3 regions of the Mediterraneibacter sp. 210702-DFI.5.30 genome follow, and region 3 is predicted to be linked to each of the others. Evidence: a T-box and tRNA genes for the amino acid it is inferred to sense, from the RefSeq annotation. Region 3 holds a T-box; the other regions hold tRNA genes.
The links. The T-box of region 3 lies ahead of leuS (leucine--tRNA ligase). A T-box ahead of a tRNA ligase gene usually reads a tRNA of that ligase, here a tRNA-Leu.
Positions count from the first base shown of each region.

Region 1: it has a tRNA-Leu gene. The T-box ahead of leuS (leucine--tRNA ligase) is inferred to sense a tRNA for this amino acid. The anticodon was not compared.
Region 2: it has a tRNA-Leu gene. The T-box ahead of leuS (leucine--tRNA ligase) is inferred to sense a tRNA for this amino acid. The anticodon was not compared.

Region 1 is NZ_JAJCME010000014.1:54,965-61,775, reverse strand. It holds gene pyk (pyruvate kinase) at 1-946, shown strand, start outside; gene LI126_RS12730 (TrmB family transcriptional regulator) at 1,094-1,810, shown strand; gene LI126_RS12725 (diaminopimelate decarboxylase) at 1,803-3,074, shown strand; tRNA gene LI126_RS12720 (tRNA-Leu) at 3,176-3,258, shown strand; gene LI126_RS12715 (helix-turn-helix domain-containing protein) at 3,508-3,708, opposite strand; gene LI126_RS12710 (hypothetical protein) at 3,939-4,148, shown strand; gene LI126_RS12705 (HAD family hydrolase) at 4,244-4,873, opposite strand; gene polA (DNA polymerase I) at 5,047-6,811, shown strand, end outside.
Region 2 is NZ_JAJCME010000008.1:35,678-42,488, reverse strand. It holds partial or broken gene LI126_RS09930 (N-acetylmuramoyl-L-alanine amidase family protein) at 1-303, shown strand, start outside; gene LI126_RS09925 (ABC transporter ATP-binding protein) at 347-1,033, shown strand; gene LI126_RS09920 (FKBP-type peptidyl-prolyl cis-trans isomerase) at 1,169-2,020, opposite strand; gene LI126_RS09915 (DNA-deoxyinosine glycosylase) at 2,236-2,724, shown strand; gene LI126_RS09910 (FUSC family protein) at 2,789-3,850, opposite strand; tRNA gene LI126_RS09905 (tRNA-Leu) at 4,038-4,122, shown strand; partial or broken gene LI126_RS09900 (VOC family protein) at 4,254-4,373, opposite strand; gene LI126_RS09895 (MBL fold metallo-hydrolase) at 4,370-5,056, opposite strand; gene LI126_RS09890 (winged helix-turn-helix transcriptional regulator) at 5,137-5,463, opposite strand; gene LI126_RS09885 (ZIP family metal transporter) at 5,663-6,439, opposite strand; gene LI126_RS09880 (diguanylate cyclase domain-containing protein) at 6,698-6,811, shown strand, end outside.
Region 3 is NZ_JAJCME010000003.1:209,857-216,667, forward strand. It holds gene leuS (leucine--tRNA ligase) at 1-2,377, opposite strand, end outside; T-box leader at 2,433-2,665, opposite strand; gene nrdG (anaerobic ribonucleoside-triphosphate reductase activating protein) at 2,721-3,260, opposite strand; gene LI126_RS04700 (hypothetical protein) at 3,614-4,519, shown strand; gene LI126_RS04705 (HNH endonuclease) at 4,782-5,666, opposite strand; gene LI126_RS04710 (hypothetical protein) at 5,801-5,980, opposite strand; gene LI126_RS04715 (RNA 2'-phosphotransferase) at 6,087-6,635, shown strand; gene LI126_RS04720 (metallophosphoesterase) at 6,659-6,811, shown strand, end outside.

The DNA.
Region 1 (6,811 bases), on a different contig from region 3:
AAGACTTCCGGCAATCACTGAGAAAGATAAAGAAGATATTAAATTTGGAGCAGAGCAGGGGATTGATTTTATCGCTGCATCTTTCGTAAGAAATGCAGAGTGTATTCTTGAGATCAAGGCATATCTGAAGTCTCTCGGAGCTCCTTACATTCCGATTATTGCAAAGATTGAGAATGAAGAAGGAATCAGCAATATCGATGAGATCATTCGTGCAGCAGATGGTATCATGGTTGCCCGTGGAGACCTCGGAGTTGAGATTCCGGCAGAGGAACTTCCATATCTTCAGAAGATGATGATCCAGAAATGTAACGATCAGTTCAAGACAGTTATCACAGCAACACAGATGCTCGATTCTATGATGCGTAATCCACGTCCGACAAGAGCTGAGGTAACAGACGTTGCGAACGCTGTATATGATGGAACAGATGCTGTAATGCTCTCAGGAGAGACAGCACAGGGTAAATACCCACTCGAGGCGCTTCAGATGATGGTTCATATCATTGAGCAGACAGAGAAACACCTTGATTATGATAGCATGCTTGAGAAAGAGCACGGTCATTTAAGAGGCGGAGTATCCAGTGCAATCGGATATTCATCCGTACTGGCAGCAGCAAACCTGAATGCAAAATGTATCATTACACCATCTGTATCAGGAGCAACTTCAAGAGTTGTATCCAACTTAAGACCAAGACAGGAAATCCTTGGTGTAACTCCGAACGAGAGAACACTGAGAAGAATGTCTATTTACTGGGGCGTAAGACCGCTGAAGTCTCTTGAAGTTGATACAACAGAAGATATCTGTGAAAATGCGATCGAACTGGCACAGGTAAAACAGTATGTTGAGCCGGGAGATGTTGTAGTTATCACAGCTGGAATTCCTTCAACAAATGTAAGCAAAGAGAGAAGCTTTACAAGTAATATGATGAGAATTGTGACAGTAGATTAAATTAGAAAAACTTTTAATAAGAGCCAGAACAGTTACCGTGCGAGGTGCCTGTTCTGGCTCTTATTAAATACAATCAATATATTGACATCCAACAATCAATGCTGTATAGTGTTCCTGTAAAGAACTACTAATCAGAGGGATGGTGCTATGGACGAAAGTAAAGCAATTGAATATCTGATGCATTTTGGAATGTCCCGGCAGGAAGCAACTGTTTATCTTCGGCTGATCGAAGCAGGAAAGCAGACGGGGTATGAGATTGCGAGAGATACAGGAATCTCAAGATCGAATGTGTATGCATCACTGGCAGCTCTGGTTGAGAAAGGGGCTGCATATCTGGTGGAAGAGGATGCCAAGCGATATATTCCGGTTCATGTTCAGGAGTTCTGTGGTAACAGAATCCGCAGAATGGAAGAAGAACAGAAGTGGTTGGATATGAATCTTACGGGAGAACAGAAAGAAGAAGAAGGATATGTTACGATCGATGGTCAGGAACATATTTCAGATAAGATCCATAATCTTCTGGCTAATGTGGAAGAAAGAGTGTATTGTTCCTGTTCCGGTGTCTGTCTGGAACAGTTGAAAGGACAGTTAAAGGAACTGACAGAAAAAGGAAAAAAGGTGGTTCTTGTGACAGATCATCCATTTGAACTTTCAGGGGCGATCATTTATGTGACGAAAGAAAAAGGAAATCAGATTGGTCTGATCACAGATTCTAAATATGTACTTTCGGGTGAGTATGGACAGGAGAGCAGAAACACTTGTGTCTATTCCGGACAGAGAAATTTCGTTACGCTGTTTAAAACAGCACTTGCGAATGAGATAGAATTAATCAAAATACGCGAAGGAGAAAATGAAAATGAGTAAGAAACCATTTGTGACAAAAGAACAGGTTGAAGAGATTGTAAAAACATATCCGACACCGTTCCATCTTTATGATGAGAAAGGGATCCGCGAGAATGCAAAAGCATTAAAGGAAGCATTTGCATGGAATCCGGGATATAAAGAGTATTTTGCTGTAAAGGCAACTCCGAATCCGTTCCTTTTACAGATCTTGAAAGAGTATGGATGCGGTTGTGACTGCTCCTCTTATACAGAACTGCTTATGTCAGATGCAGTTGGAATTGATGGTCATGATATTATGTTTTCCTCTAATGATACACCGGAGGAAGATTTTAAACTTGCTGATAAACTTGGAGCAATCATCAATCTGGATGATATTACACATATTGACTTCCTTGAGAAGACAATCGGACATATTCCGGAGACAATCAGTTGCCGTTATAATCCGGGCGGAATATTCAAGATCAGTAATGATATTATGGATAATCCGGGAGATTCAAAGTATGGAATGACAACAGAGCAGATCACAGAAGCATTTAAGACACTGAAGGCAAAAGGTGCAAAAGAATTTGGTATTCATGCATTCCTTGCCAGCAATACAGTGACAAATGATTATTATCCAATGCTTGCAAAAGTTCTTTTTGAACAGGCAGTACGTCTTCAGAAAGAAACAGGAGTACATATTAAGTTTATTAATCTTTCTGGTGGTATTGGAATTCCTTACACACCTGATCAGGAGCCGAATGATATCCGTGTGATCGGAGAAGGTGTCCGCAAGGTTTATGAAGAAGTACTTGTTCCGGCAGGAATGGGAGATGTTGCAATCTACACAGAGCTTGGCCGCTTTATGATGGGACCTTATGGCTGCCTTGTGACAAAAGCAATCCATGAGAAGAATACTTATAAGAACTACATCGGAGTAGATGCGTGTGCTGTTAACCTGATGCGCCCGGCAATGTATGGAGCATATCATCATATTACTGTTCTTGGAAAAGAAGATGCACCGTGCGATCACAAATATGATGTAACAGGTTCTCTGTGTGAAAATAATGATAAGTTTGCAATTGACAGAATGCTTCCGGAAGTTGATATGGGAGATTACCTTGTAATCCATGATACGGGTGCACATGGTTTCTCTATGGGATATAACTATAATGGTAAATTAAAATCAGCAGAGCTGCTCCTGAAAGAAGATGGAAGTGTACAGATGATTCGCCGTGCAGAGACACCGAAAGACTATTTTGCAACATTTGATTGTTTTGAGGTTGGAAAGAAACTTTGCAAATAAAAAACAAATAAAATCATAAAAAATAGTTGAAAAATGTGACCGGATATGGTAACATAAAAAAGCTGATTCGGACAAGAAGGTTTTCTTGTCCGACAGAATAAGCCGCTGTGGCGGAATTGGCAGACGCACTTGACTCAAAATCAAGCGGTTAGTAGCCGTGCCGGTTCGAGTCCGGCCAGCGGCATCGAACTTAATCTCTGAATATCTTACAAATTCAATGTTTGCAAGATATCCAGAGATTTTTTATATATTAGGAAAGTGCTTTCCTAATATATAAAAAACGCTCCGCTAAGGATGCGCACTGCGGCGTACAATGTAGATGTCGCAAGCGGTCTACGTTTCCACTTCGGTCCTTGCTAAACAAGCGCCATTGGCGCTTAGCAACGCCGCAGGCGCAAGAATGTGCAATGCACATTCTTTGTTCTTTGTAATTTCACTTTTTTCCACGACCAACGAGATAATCAATTGAGACTGTATAATAATCAGCAAGTTTGATGAAGACATCAATAGGAACGTTGATTTTTCCAAGTTCATATTTAGAATATGTAGTCTGTTTGATGTTGAGGTATGCAGCAACTTCTTTCTGCGTTTTATCATTATCTTCTCGCAAATTTCGTATATTTTCGAATTTCATAATCCCATCCTCGTACCTTAAAGCCGGTGTGCGAACTTAACCGGAAACAAGCTATTGTTCACAGTATCCAGTGAACAATAATCTGATATCTTTTGTATTTTTGGATTATTATATAAAAGTCCTGACACGACTATTGAAATATAGTCGTACTACGACTATAATTGATAAAAACATGAAGAAATGTGCGAGAAATGAGACAGCATAAGAACTAAGGGGAATGGGAGAAAGTGATGAATAAAGAAAAAATAGATGATATGGATTATTATGAAAAATATCTGTTGAATGCGACGAAAGAAGAAAGGGATTGCTATATAAAAGAACATCCTGATTTTATGAATGAATATCCGGTATCGTATGAACATCGGGAACTGCTTCAGGATAAGATTTATCGTGGATTGATGCGTAAGATCCGGGATTATGAAAAAAGTCGTGAGCAATAAAAAACTGACAGATCACAACAGAAACAGAATGAAATTCTTAATGGACAGAAAATGTTTCGTGTGGTTTGTCAGTTTGTTTTAAATAAACAGAGATGTTAATCAAGCTTTCTTAAAATGTTTTTTAATTCTGAAAAAGAATGTATCGTCGGATAATCTTCCTTAACATCTCCAAGTCCATATTCAGCAAAGATAAAAGGAATACCGGCTTTTTTGCAGGAATCAGCATCGCCCTGGGTATCTCCGACATAGACAGGGGATGTCAGGTTATTTTTCTCCATTAATTTCAGAATCGTCTGGTCTTTGGAAGTCTGCGTCTGGCCAAAACAAAGGAAATCTTTGATATATGGTTTCATGCCTGCGCCTTTCATCATAACTTCAATATATCCGCACTGGCAATTGCTTACAATAAAAAGAGGATATTCTAGAGCCAGCTCCTTGAGTGTGTCCATAACGCCTTCGTAGTAAACACCGGGATGTGTTTCAAGATAGCGGTTTTCATAATCAAAACAGATATCCATCAGTTTTCTTCGAGAGTTCGGGTCGAGATCGGGAAAAACTCCGGCAGCAATTTCGTCCATTGTCTTTCCAAACAGTCCCTGAAGAATTTCACGGTTTAAGTTTGGCTCAAGATCAGAGTTCTCTTTTATTGCAAGATTCCAGGATTCGGCTACAACTTCAACAGAATCCCAAAGTGTTCCATCTACATCAAATATAATTCCATCCATAATAATTCTCCTGATAGTATTTTTGAAAATATTGTTTACAAGATATTGGAGTCAAAAGCCCTAAATAATGATACCATAAAATGAACCTTTAAAAAAGAAGTTAATTAGTGTATACTTTAATAATGGTTAAAATTAAATGCAACAAAAAGCAAGAGATAATAGGAGAGAATCTGATGAGAGATAAAATTGTACTGATCGATGGACACAGTATATTGAACCGGGCGTTTTATGGAGTTCCGGATCTGACGAATTCGGAAGGACTGCATACAAACGCAGTTTATGGATTCCTGAATATTATGTTTAAGATATTAGATGAAGAGAAGCCGGAATATCTGACGGTTACATTTGATGTGCATGCGCCGACATTTCGCCATGAGATGTTTGCAGATTATAAGGGCACGAGAAAGCCGATGGCAGAGGAACTGCGTCAGCAGGTGCCTGTGATCAAGGACGTTCTGCGTGCGATGCATATAGAAGTGATTGAAAAGGCCGGACTTGAGGCGGATGATCTTTTGGGAACCTTGTCTCATCGTTGTGAGGAGAAAGGAATGGATGTTTCCATCATTTCCGGAGACCGTGATACGCTTCAGCTTGCGACAGAGCATATTAAGATCCGCATTCCAAAGACGAAGCAGGGGAAGACGGAAGTAGAAGATTATTATGCGGCAGATGTGCAGGAACGCTATGGAGTAACACCGAAGGAATTTATTGATGTAAAGGCTTTGATGGGTGATACTGCTGATAATATTCCTGGTGTTCCGGGAGTTGGCGAAAAGACAGCGACAAAGATCATTCAGCAGTACCAGACGATTGAAAATGCATACGAGCATGTTGATGAGCTGAAACCGCCAAGAGCAAGCAAGAATCTGAAAGAATTCTGGGAGCAGGCACAGCTTAGTAAGACACTTGCGACGATTAAACTGGATGCAGATATTACCTTTGAACTTGAAAATGCCAGACATGAGAATCCTTATACAAAAGAAGCTCATGAATTATTCCAAAGACTGGAGTTTAAAAATCTGCTTGGAAGATTTGATGTAGAAGCGTCAGTGAATGATGTGGAAAAATATTTTCGTGAGGTAACAGGAAAAGAAGAAATTGAGAAAGTCTTTAAAGAGGCGGAGAAAGCAGAGACCGTTGGTGTGGCATTTTCCAAAGATGCTGGAAATGTTCTCCCATTGTTTGCACATGCTTCAGGATACGGAAGGGTTTCTCTTTGCTATGAAGCAGAGAAGATTGTTACGATTCCTTGTGATATGGATGCTGATTTTGAATATCTGACAGGAAAGTTGTCTCATCTTGCAAAAAGTGTGAAACGTTTTTCAATGTGTGGATTGAAAGAATATCTGGAATGGCTGCCGGAACTTACAAGTGAGAACGGGTTTGATGCAATCGTAGCAGCATATCTTCTGAATCCTCTGAAAAATGATTACAATGCAGAAGATGTGGCAAGAGAACATTTGAATCTTTTAATTGATGAAAAACTTGATGAGGGTACAAAATCATGTTATGAGGCATATACAGCTTATGCCTGTGTCCCGGTTCTTGAGAAGAAACTGGAAGAGAATGGAATGTTCCGTTTGTTTAATGAAATTGAAATGCCGTTAGTATTTACATTGTATGATATGGAACAGGCCGGTGTTAAGGTTGAAGGTGAAGAGCTGAAGCGTTACGGAGAAGAGCTTGGAGCGAGAATCGTTGAGCTGGAAAAAGAGATTTATGAAATGGCAGGGGAAGAGTTTAATATCAATTCTCCAAAACAGCTTGGTGTGATTCTTTTTGAAAAACTGGAAATGCCTCATGCAAAGAAGACAAAGACCGGGTATTCTACAGCAGCGGATGTGTTAGATAAACTTGCACCGGAATATCCTATCGTAGCAAAGATTCTGGAGTATCGTCAGCTTGCAAAACTGAAGTCAACATATGCAGATGGACTTG
Region 2 (6,811 bases), on a different contig from region 3:
GGGTATGACAAAGGCTGTTTCTACATTTCCGTGCCGGATGGTCTGAAAAGTATGGAACCTGTCGCTTCCCACTGGCAGGAACATGATGCACTTGGAGCATCTCTTGTAGAAGGACTTCGTACAGAAGGATTGACCATTTACCAAAATGGTTCTATGAATATCGATCTGACGCAGACTTCTTATAGTACGATTCCGTCTGTTGATATGGAACTTGGAAATGCAAGCTCTGACCACAGTGATTCCACACTAAATAGTCTGGCTGATGGTCTGGTTCTTGGACTCAATGCTTATTTTGGAAATTAGAATTCTTATTGAGTTATTTATTTTATTTTTTAAGGAGGTTATTATGGAGCCACTCATTCGTGTTAAAAATATGTACAAGATCTACAATCCTGGAGAAAATGAAGTCCGCGCACTGGATGATGTTTCTCTTGAAATCAACCAGGGGGAATTTATTGCCATTGTCGGACATTCCGGTTCTGGTAAATCTACATTTATGAATATGCTCGGCTGTCTTGACACACCTGATTCCGGGGAATATTTTCTGGACGGAAAAGATGTTGCCAATCTCTCAGACAATGAACTGTCTGATATCCGCAATCACAAGATCGGCTTCATCTTTCAGGGATTTAATCTGATTCCAAACTTGGATGCACTTGGAAATGTAGAACTTCCACTGATCTATCGCGGACTTGGAAAGCAGCAAAGAAAAGAGATTGCCGGGGAAGCTCTATCGAAAGTTGGACTGGAAAATCGTATGGATCACAGACCGAACCAGCTTTCCGGTGGACAGCAGCAGCGTGTCGCTGTAGCCAGAGCAATTGCCGCACAGCCGCCGATCATCCTTGCCGATGAGCCGACCGGTAACCTGGACAGTAAATCAACTATCGAGATTATGAATATCCTCAAAGACCTTCATGAGTCTGGAAGAACAGTTATTATCATTACACATGATGATGAAATTGCCAATCAGGTTGACCGTGTTGTCCGCATTATGGATGGAAAGATTGTGAGTGATAGTGTAAATCCGTAGCAATTTAAATCTTTACCTGCAATTACAGAGAGAGGGCAGTACTTTACGATTTCTCAATCGTTGAAGCACTGCCCTCTTTCTATGTTTCTTATTAGATATTTCTTAGTAGAATTTCTAATTACTTCTATTCACTTTTTATTCTACTGATACAAGCTCAATCTTGAAGTTCAGTTCTTTTCCTGCCATCTCATGGTTTGCATCGAAAGTGATTGTTGTCTCTTCCTTAGCTGTTACCTTTACCGGAAATGGCTGTCCATACTGATTGGACAGGTAAACCTGCTGTCCCACTTCAAGGTCTTCAGATCCCGGGAGTTCTGCAATCTCTACTGTGAAGATAGCTTCCGGATTCGGCATTCCATAAGCTTCTTCCGGCATCAGATGGATGTCCACTACCTGACCAACTTCCATATCAGCTACTGCTGCATCAAATCCTTTGATCATCTGTCCTGCACCGCATACAAACTCAAGCGGCTCTCCACGATCATAAGAAGAATCAAACTGAGTTCCGTCATTGAATGTTCCTTTGTAATGTGTACGGCATTTCTTTCCAACATTCTTTCCTTCCATTGTAGTGTGTGATCCGCATCCGCCACCGCAGCTGCTTCCACAAGAATGTCCCTCTTCATGATCTCCACAGGAATGTCCTTCCTCATGGTGATGATGATCACATGTAGCTCCTCTGGATACAAGCTCGCCTTTCAGGTATGCCTCTACTGCCTGATCTGCGTCTCCCTGAGCACCTGAACATAATTCAACGCCAGCCTCTGCAAGTGCTGTCTGAGCTCCGCCACCGATTCCACCACAGATCAGAACATCTACATTCTGTCCTGCAAGCAGTCCTGCCAGTGCTCCGTGTCCTTCCCCATTAGAACCGATCACTTCACTGGAAACTACCTTATTATCTTCCACTTCGTACACTTTGAAAGTCTCTGTCTTTCCAAAATGCTGGAAAATATTTCCGTTGTCATAAGTTACTGCAATTTTCATTGTAAAATCCTCCGTTTCAAAATTCCCTGTCAGACTAGTATAATCCATTACGCAGGTAAAAGCAACCTTTGTGTAGATGCGAAGTTGCTCCTTGTAGCAGTTACTGTTCACACGATGTGCGACCAGCAACGCAAACAGTATCATTGACACAATCTCCTCAAGACACTATACTTGTTATAAAACTTACTCCAAACCATCAGAAAGTGAGCACAACCATGGAATATGAACACATTACCCATTCCTTTGAACCAATATATAATGAAGACTCCGAGATTCTGATTCTTGGAACTCTTCCTTCTGTAAAATCACGGGAAAATAATTTCTACTACGGACATAAACAAAATCGATTCTGGAAATTGTTGGCGAAACTTTGTGAGGAGGAAACTCCGCAGACAGTTGAAGAGAAAACGGCCATGTTACTCCGCCACCATATCGCCATCTGGGATGTTATTCAAAGCTGTGACATCAAAGGCTCCAGTGACAGCAGTATCAAAAATGTGACACCAACTGATTTGAAACAAATCCTAGATCATTGTCAGATTCGACAAATCTATGCAAACGGAAATAAAGCCGGAGCTCTTTATAAGAAATATCAGCAGCCGCTGACCGAAAGAGACATCCTTGTGCTTCCTTCCACCAGCCCAGCCAATGCCGCCTGGTCACTGGACCGTTTGTACGAAAAATGGAGTGAGATACTGAGGTGAATTATATTGCCTCAGTTCTCACTCCATTTTTATTCAAATAAATTACTATTTCAAACAACTTAGATTATTCGCTAACCTGTTCTCTTCTCTGCTCAAACACTGCTGCCAGTCTCGGCAGAATCTTATTGCATGCCATCGTGTATGCCGCGCCAAATACATTTGCCCCAATACGAAGCGCTACCGCATACGGCATCCCAAACAAGCCGGACGCGATCGATAATGCTCCAAATGTATTAAATGCTGTCTGCCATGCATACCCTGCAGAATATCCGACTCCAATTCCTCCGATCATTCCGATGTATGGATACATTGACTCCGGAAGCACCAAATACAGGATAACAAATAACAGACATCCTACTATATTAAATGCAGCTCTCTTTCCTGCTCGTTCTTTACAGTCATCCGGGAATGGAAGACAAACAGACATGCTTGCGATCCCCGCCCACATTGCTCTCGGAAGTCCAAGCAATGACATGAATAACATTGCACTGGAAACAACAAATGAAAGACGAATGTACCATCTGTTTCTTGCAGAGCTGATATTGAACTCGCGGAACAAATCAAGAAATGATCTTCTATACGGTCTGTTCTTCTGATTCTTATAGAAGATTGCCATACACAATACCATTCCAACCAAAAGGCCAACCACGCGATACAAGTACTCCTGTCCGGTCACATCATATCCCTGGAGAAGAAGATATCCAAGAACAAATGTAGAATGATTGTACATGATCACATTGTGACATCCCAGAATCATAAGAAGCAAAATACATACTATATTAATAAAGAATGCCGGAACCGGTGACACCATATTCGAAAGCTTCGGTCCTGCAATCAATATTCCAAAGATTCCGACAATCGAGGCCAATCCGTGCGTTGTACGAATTCCAAAATCTGCCTGTCGAAGAACAAGCACCGCAAGAAGCACTGTAACGCCTACTACACTGTTGTTATTCCCTGTGAAATGACTGTATAAAGAAACTACCGCCACACAAAATGCCATTACAAGATAGACTTTAAAATTATAAATTAGAATGTGGCGATACCTTTCCTTCTTGTCTTCTGTCGCTTTGATCAGCTGCTTAGATGCAACTGAACTGAGCTGTAACTCCTGATAAAATGTCATATATCTCTTCCTCCCACTGTTATTTTTCTTCAAAATATCAACGAGAAACTATAATACAAATCCATCTCGGAGTCAATAAAAACTTTATTAAAGTTTTCTGATAAATCTAAATTATTCGAACAATATATAGAATTTAATTTTTAGACTTTACAAAACGCAGGCTCTATGATAAGATAGTTTGTGTCGAGCGGAAGTGGCGGAATGGCAGACGCGCTAGATTCAGGTTCTAGTGGGAGTTTTATCCTGTGGGAGTTCAAGTCTCCTCTTCCGCATTGATAGAATGTGAGAGAAATCCTTGATTCAAGGATTTCTCTTATTTTTTTGTTATCTGAAATTAGCACATTTTTCGTTTTCTCAACTAGCTTTATGGCAGAATCTCAAGCCAGTATCCATCTGGATCTTTGATAAAATCATCCGTAGTCTTTCTTCTCACTTCGTGCAGATCAAGGGCCTCGTTGTAAAATTTAATAGATCGCTCCAGGTCTGATACATTGTAGTTCTCGTGAATCATCTTAAACTTCATAATTCTTCTCCTTTTGTACATTCTGTGTCTTTAATACGTGACTTATATTGCGGATATTCAGTAATAAACCGCTTAATTACATTGGCATCATTCCAGTAATGCATTGGAAAAATGACATTGCAATCTACATTTTTAAGGAAATACAGAATTCCGTCGGCATAGTGATCTCCCTGCCTCGGATCTAAAGGAACAAATGCAGCATCAAAATGCATACCCTTAATTTTCCTGATTTCTGCACGATATGCTGAAGTAAGTCTCTGGTTGTCAGCTTTCGGTTCACCATCCCAATACCAGTCATTTAAGTCGCCGGCATGATAAATGGTACCTTCCTTTGTTTTGACAATAAATGCTACACCACTATCGTTAGACAGCAATGTATCAACTTTGGTATCATTATCCAGATTATAAGTCTGATCATGATAAACATATGTAATCTTCATATCTGTCAAATGATTTCTTTTTCGTATATCATTCGCCAGGACTGCCTGATAAGTCATCCCCATATCATCAAGAATCTCAAAAATTTGAGGGTTAAAATGATCCTTATGGAAGTGACTACAAAAAACGATTACTTCTTTTTCCTTATCAAGGTGCGGTAATTCACCCTTATAATAATCAAAAATATAGTAGCAATCTTTGGTTTCAAGTAAAAATCCACTGTGGTTAATGTAAGTAATTTTCATAATATCTCCTGTATAAATTAATATTGGAAACTTCATAAAAAAATTCTGATTTCTATGTTGTTTAAATTCCTAATAAAGAATCAATCTATGATTGATTTATAATAATTCCCAAAATCGGCCAGTGCATCTATAATTGGCAGCATTTCTTTTCCAAGTTCCGTTAATCCATATTCTACTTTTGGCGGAATCTCCTGATAATCGTGCCGATAAACAAGCCCGTCATCAATCATTTGCCTGAGACTATCTGTCAGTACCTTCTGTGAAATGCCTTCAATATCTCTCTGCAGTTCATTAAAACGCCAGGGACGTTCTTTTAAATTACGTATGATCAAAAGTTTCCATTTTCCACCTATAAGGGACACGGCCGTTGCTACCGGACAAACAGGAAGTTCATCTTTTGTCTTCATTTCACATTCACCTCCAATTTTATAATAACACATACATTTTAAATAGTGATCTCACTGTGTGCGACTTTTTATAGTCTTGGTTACGTGCGTTGAAAGCATGATTCCAAGACGCAAAAATAACCGCCCGGTAGCACCTTTCTATTTATTAGACTAGCATTTCTTTTTTTCTTATGTCAAATAAATCTTTTAAGATTCTCTATCACCCCAACGCCACATCCAGAACCATCATCAAACTGAACCCAACCGCAAAGAAAACTGTACCGATATTAGAGTGCTCCCCTTGCGACATTTCCGGAATCAGTTCTTCAACCACAACATAAAGCATTGCTCCTGCTGCAAAGCTCAGTAAATATGGTAATGCCGGGATTATCAGCTGCGCAGCAATGATTGTAAGTACTGCTCCAACTGGTTCAACCACACCTGAAAGCACACCTCCTAGAAATGCCTTCCCCTTACTTTCTCCTTCGGCTCTAAGCGGCAGAGATATAATTGCTCCTTCTGGGAAATTCTGAATTGCAATTCCAAGTGATAAAGCAAGCGCACTCGCTGCTGTAATCTTTGTATTTCCTGCAAGAAGACCTGCATACATTACACCAACTGCCATCCCCTCAGGAATATTATGCAGTGTAACCGCCAGTACCATCATCGTTGTACGCCCAAGCTTACTTTTAGGTCCTTCTGACTGTTCACTTCCTACATGAAGGTGTGGAATCAAATGATCCAACGTAAGCAAAAACAACACGCCAATCCAAAACCCGACTACTGCCGGGAAAAAGGATAAAGCTCCCGTATTTTCGGATTGTTCAATAGCTGGAATCAAAAGACTCCAGATGGATGCTGCAACCATTACCCCTGCGGCAAATCCTGCAAGTGCACGCTGCACCTGTTTTCTAAGTGTTTTTTTCATAAAAAGCACACATGCTGCACCAAGCGTTGTTCCAATGAACGGAATCAGTATCCCAAGAAAAATTTCCATTTACGCATCTCCTTTATTGGTTAGTTTTAACTAACTACTCATTTTCTAAAAATCCGTGTAAAACCGAACCTGTAATTCCACACGGATTATTTTTTCTCTAGTTCAGTATATCACTTAAGGAATTGTGTAGCAAGAAGCAACTTTTCTGCCTGATCACTTCCCCATCCAATTTTCCTGTTTTTTTCACAGTTTTCACTCAATCTTTCGCTTTCTGTGCTATAATATGGCATTGCGAAAATATACGATGCTTAAACAGAGGTGAATTACTTGAAGAAGAAAACGCTTGTGCCTCTTATCGTTTTTTTACTGGGCATGTGCCTTGTTGGTTTGATTGTATACAAAACAGATGCCATTGAAAAAGAACAGAAACGC
Region 3 (6,811 bases):
TTCCTGTCAGCTTATCAGCGATCGCCTCTTTACCTGCTGCGATTGCATCATCTTTGGAGATATCTGCCGGGATCTCGATTACAGCTTTTGTCTTACCGTTGATCTGAACCGGAATCTTGATCTCATCATCTTTCATCTCGTTCTCATCATATTTTGGCCATCCTGCATTGAAGATTGTCTCTTCATGTCCGAGCTGCTCCCACATCTCTTCTGCAAAGTGCGGTGCGAATGGAGAAAGAAGTACTGCGATTGTCTCGAGTGTCTCTTTGTCGATTCCGCCCTCTTTCTTTGCAATTTCCATGAACTTGTTATTGTACTCCATGAATCCGGAGATAACTGTATTCAGGCTGAAGCTTTCAAGTCTTGTTGTGATGTCATAAACCATTCTGTGACGAAGTTTGATCATCTCTTTTGTAGGCTGAACATCCTTCCCCTTGCTTTCCATAAGGATATTCCAAAGACGTTTCAGGAAACGGTTTACGCCGTCAATTCCACGGTCATCCCACTCTGCATCCAGCTCCGGTGGTCCTACGAAGAGTTCATACATTCTCAGGGAGTCACATCCGTAATCACGTACGAGGTCATCCGGTGATACAACATTTCCTTTGGACTTACTCATCTTAATTCCGTTTTTACCTGTGATCATACCCTGATTGAACAGTTTGTGAAATGGCTCATCAAAGTCGATTGCCCCGATATCGCACAGGAATTTTGTATAGAATCTGGAGTACAGAAGGTGAAGTACAGCATGTTCTACACCACCGATGTACATATCTACCGGAAGCATCTCGTCTGCTTTTTCTCTGGAAACAAGTGCTTCTGAATTGTGGTTATCTACATAACGCAGGAAATACCAGGAGGATCCTGCCCACTGTGGCATTGTGTTAGTCTCTCTCTTGGAATCACTTCCACAAACCGGACACTTGCAGTTTACCCACTCATCGATTGCAGCAAGTGGTGACTCACCTGTTCCTGTTGGCTCGTAGGAATCTACCTCTGGCAGACGAAGTGGAAGTTCTTCTTCCGGTACCGGAACATTTCCACACTTCGGACAGTGAATGATCGGGATTGGCTCTCCCCAGTAACGCTGACGGGAGAATACCCAGTCACGCAGCTTGTAGTTTACTGTTGCGCGTCCGATTCCCATCTCTTCGATCATATGTGGAGCTTCTTTCTTAAGCACAGAAGACTCCATACCGTTCCACTCACCGGAGTTGATCATTGTTCCGACTGCATCTGTATATGCCTCTGTCATATTCTCGATCTCTTCTCCGTCTTTTGCGATAACCTGAATGATCGGAATATTGAATTTTGTTGCGAACTCGAAGTCACGGTCATCATGTGCAGGTACACACATGATTGCTCCTGTACCGTAGTCAGCCAGTACATAATCAGACAGCCAGATCGGTGTCTTTGCTCCATTCAGTGGGTTGATCGCATAGCTTCCTGTGAAAACTCCTGTCTTCTCTTTGTCCTGCATACGGTCAACATTGGACTTCATAGATGCATCATAAATGTATTTCTCTACTGCATCTCTTGTCTCATCTGTTGCGAGAGATGCTGCCAGTTCGTGCTCAGGAGCAAGTACCATAAATGTAGCTCCGTGGAGTGTATCCGGTCTTGTTGTATAAACAGTGATCTTCTCATCTCTTCCTTCTACCGGGAAGTCAACTTCTGCACCGTAAGATTTTCCGATCCAGTCAGCCTGCATCTTCTTAACCTTCTCCGGCCAGTCAAGTTTATCAAGGTCATTCAACAGACGGTCTGCATATTTTGTAATGCGAAGCATCCACTGACGAAGGTTCTTCTTTGTAACCTCTGCACCACAACGCTCACATTTACCATTCACAACCTCTTCGTTCGCAAGACCTGTCTTACAGGACGGACACCAGTTGATCGGGAACTCTTTCTCGTAAGCAAGACCTTCCTTGAACATCTTAACGAAGATCCACTGTGTCCACTTGTAGAACTCAGGATCTGTTGTATTTACTTCCATATCCCAGTCATACAGTGCTGCGATATCATTGATCTGTCTCTTAATATTCGTGATGTTCGCCTCTGTGGATTTCGCCGGGTGAACGCCCATCTTGATCGCATAGTTCTCAGCCGGAAGACCGAATGCATCCCATCCCATTGGATGAACGATGTAGTATCCCTGCTGTAATTTATAACGGCTCCATACATCAGAGATTACATATCCTCTCCAATGTCCTACATGAAGACCATTTCCTGATGGATACGGGAACATATCCAGGCAGTAATATTTCGGTTTCTTGTTTCCGTCTTTTCCATTTCTTGGATTGACCGGTGTCTCTTCCCATTTCTCACGCCATTTTTTCTCAATGGCTTTGTGATTGTAAACAATCTTTGTACCCATGTACTTAATTCCTCTCTTTCATCAATATAAAGAAAAGCCTCTTCTTCTCATATATCCAAGAGACGAAAAGGCTTTAATTCCGTGGTACCACTCTTATTCATCTGACACAAAGTTCAAATGCACTCATTCATTCTATAACGGGAACTCCCGCCTCCGGCTAATCAATATAACATCTTTTCACCGAAAGAACTCCGAGGTCAGTTCAAAGTCTGTGCTGCTGTCTCACACCTGCCGACAGCTCTCTGAAAAGCATCTTTTCCTTCTACTACTCCTCATCTGCGTTTTTACAATATACCTATTTATTATAAAAACTATGCGAATATAAGTCAAGGCTTTTTTCCGTTTAAAGTCCTCTTTTTATTGCCGGTTTCCATTCTACAACCTTGTCTTGTTCCAGTGATTTCTTCACATCGATCAAGCGCTGATTTTCTGATCCTCTGAACAGCAGTGTAATATTTTTCTTATCTTCCTCGAATCTTCCATCCACAAGTACGTCCAGCATAGAAAGCATCTCATCCGTATACTCGCATCTCGCCCTGCTTTCTTTCTTCAATTCCTCATCGAACAAATAACCACTGTAACACCAGATGTTCTTCTTCGGATAACGTTCCTTCACTTTTCTTAAAAGCTTCACAAGCACTTCCTGATTCTCCGGTTCGAATGGTTCGCCACCAAGCAATGACAGTCCATCAATATAATTCGGCTTCAACGCTTCCAGAATCTCTTCTTCTGTTTCTTCCGTAAATTTCTTTCCATAATTAAAATCCCATGTCATACTGTTAAAACATCCCTTACAATGATGCCTGCAGCCTGACACGAAAAGGGCAACACGAACACCCTCTCCATTTGCAATATCACATTTTTTAATCTCTCCGTAGTTCACTTTGAATCCTCTTTTCCACTTATTCCAAAATACATTTCGTATCATAGCATTGATTGGAATTTTCTTTCCATTTATCCCTATCATACCATATCTTTTCATCTTTTGCTATCTTAAGTGATGCTGCTTAGAAGTAACAGTTCATTATCGAAAAGCATTGAATATTGTACATAAATATGTTATCCTATTTCAAAGCATATTTTCTAAAACATCTAAATTCATATAAACGGTTTCATTACAGGTAGAATACACCTGTCAAATCAGAAAATTCATGCTTTTAAAATCCATTATTTAAAGCAGAGGTTTTCTGATGAAGAGAGAACTTCTGTGAAAAATCACATAAGGAGGTCTCTTAGATGAAACAAAAGAGAAAACAATTGCCGGAAGAACAGCAACCGGCAGATGGAAAGCTGCTTCAGTGGCATCCAGCATTTTATGCAGACTTGCAGATTGAATTCAGAGAAGAAAAAGAAAAATTAAAATTTGAACGGGAGTATCTATTAAGTTCAAAGCCAATGGCAATTGATGTGTTGATCATTAAAAAGAAGAATGCGGAACCGATCCATAAAAATATTGGGAAAATATTCCGTAAGTATAATATCATCGAATATAAATCACCATCCGATTCCCTTTCCGTGGACGATTTCTATAAGGTATATGGATATACAAATTTTTATAAAGCAGATACAGGGAAGGTAAATGAAATTCCGATCCAGGAGCTGACAATCACCTTAGTGTCAAAACGATATCCAAGAGAACTGATCCGACATTTGAAAGAAGTCCGCCACTACATTATTGATAATCCGGAAGAAGGGATTTATTATGTAATTGGAGATATCTTACCGATTCAGATTCTTGTAACAAATCGATTATCGCCGGAGAAAAATCTCTGGTTATATAGTTTGACAGATACTCTGGAAGACATGTCTGTCACAAGACGGCTTTTAGAGGATTATAAAAAGAACAAAGAAGATCAGCTGTATCAGGCTGTTATGGAGATCATAGTAAAAGCAAACGAGAATCGGCTAAAGGAGGGAAAACGAGATATGTGTAATGCGTTATTAGAATTAATGAAAGATGAATTAGATGAAAAAAGAGAAGAAGGGATAAGAGAAGGCATAAAAGAAGGGGAATCTCTTGGAGAAAACAGGATTAATCAACTGATTTTGAAATTGTCCGAACTTAACAGAACTGATGAGATTCTCAAAGCAGCTGCAGACCGAGAATATCAGAAAAAATTATTGAAGGAGTTTGGACTTTAAAAAAGTCCAAACTCTAGGGATGGCACTCATTGACTTGCTGAAACTTTACATCCGTATCATCATATTATAAAATACTTAGATTTAAGTTCTTTTGATATCAGTAAGTCAAAAAATTGGAATTTTATGATGGATACAAACACTTCAACAACTATAAAGGCAAATCCAGATCTCAAAGCAAAATTTACAAGTACTCATTCAGGTACAAAAATTACATGGGAATAATACGAGAGGCGACAGATACTATTATTCCGTCGCCTTATTGTCACATTTTGTTACTTTTAGACCTATTGCATCTCCAACAAAGAGTTTGTAAATTACTAGCTTCCGTTTTCCCACCTTTAGAAATTGGGACAATATGATCGACTTCAAGTAATAAATTTGGTTCATTAAATACGCTATTACCACATATACAGCACGTATAATTATCCCTTTTCTTTATTGCCTCACGTAAATCGTTGGTCATCATCTGTCTCTGTGTCGTAGAGAACCCTTTTTTGTCCAGCTTTTTATATATTTCTGACTCAACCTTCGAAAGCAATGATGGTGTAATATTAATATCAAATGCTCTCTCACTTCTACCCGCTGGACTTACATATAAAAATGAAAACTCTGGTTCCACATTCTCTGCCAGTTTGTAAGATATATCACATACTTTATAAGGTATTTTATTTTTTAATGCAAACATTCTCACATGTGCTGGTAAATACTCACTTATATCATCTTCCAATATTTCCATATCATCCATCATTTGTTCATATAAATGCAAATATCTAATACAAAAATCAATTTTTTCGAGAGTATCTTGATCATATCCGATATCGCTATATTTGATCAAATATTTAACTACGTTATTAGAAGCATTTGATACTACTGAACTGGAACATGTATATTCTTGATCAAGTCCTAATTCATCTATATATGCCCAATAAGTCCGTAGTTCATTTAACAACTTGTTTCCTGCCTCAACACACTTATCTGATAAGGGTCTTGTTTTATTAAATAAGCTTCTTCTATTCTTATCTATATAATTATCAGCCACAGACCTGCAGATTGCTTGTATTATTAAAACTATAAGTGTTATAACTAAAGCTACTATTATTACTACTAAAACTACAAAAAGAATACTATCGTTTAGAGCTTGTTTCATTGATAACTCACCTGTATTTCATAATAATTAAAACTGCTAACATTATAGCAAGCAAAGGACAATTTTTCAATGATGTGCTTTTTTTTGCTCAAGTATAAATTATGATATGACAAACCACGAGAATCAAAGGAAAGTTATGACATTTCTTCAGCCTTTTTAATTTCTTCATCTGAAGCACCTGTATACTTCTTGATATCCTCTACTGGCATTTGCTGCGAAAGCATATGCCGAATAAGGCTCAAACGTCCTAGTTCTATACCTTTTTCTATACCGCGCTCTTCGATTCTGTAAGATAAATCAAACATTGTATTCATACACATCCTTTTCATTGCGAAAAATATTGTAAGAATAGTATAATAAATTTTATACAGTTAAGCAAACAGAAACGCAAACGTCAGATTACGGAAGAAGGTATGACAAATGGATCTAAATAAAACAAGTCGGTTTTTGAGTTTGATTTTACGACATCATCCAGAAAAGATTGGAATCACATTGGATACACATGGCTGGGCTTCTGTCGAAGAACTTTTAATCGGTATGTCAAAAACACATCCTATCGACATGGATACACTGGAAGAAATTGTTAAAACAGATAATAAGCAGCGATATTCATTTAATAAAGATAGGACTCTAATCCGGGCAAATCAGGGGCATTCCATTGTTGTTGATGTCGAACTTCTCAAGAAAGAACCTCCTGCAGTGTTATATCACGGGACAGGAAAAAAATACGTTTCATCCATTGATGAAAACGGACTAATTTCGAAAAGTCGCTTATATGTCCATTTATCAGATAACGAAAACACAGCAATCACTGTTGGTAAAAGACATGGAAAGCCCATTATTTATGAAGTTTTATCACATAAAATGTATATAGACGGATATGAATTTTATCAGTCTGTAAACGGTGTATGGCTCACAAAATCTGTGCCAATACAATACCTTAGGAAGATTTGTTCTCATGCTAATTAATATAGACAGGGAGGTGCTTTAACGTGAGTTTATATGCTATGGGAGACCTACATCTCTCCTTCTCAAACAATAAACCTATGGATATTTTCGGCCGACGTTGGAAGAATCATGTTGCTAAGATAGAAAAGAACTGGAAAAAGAAAATAACATCCAAAGATACCATCGTACTTACCGGA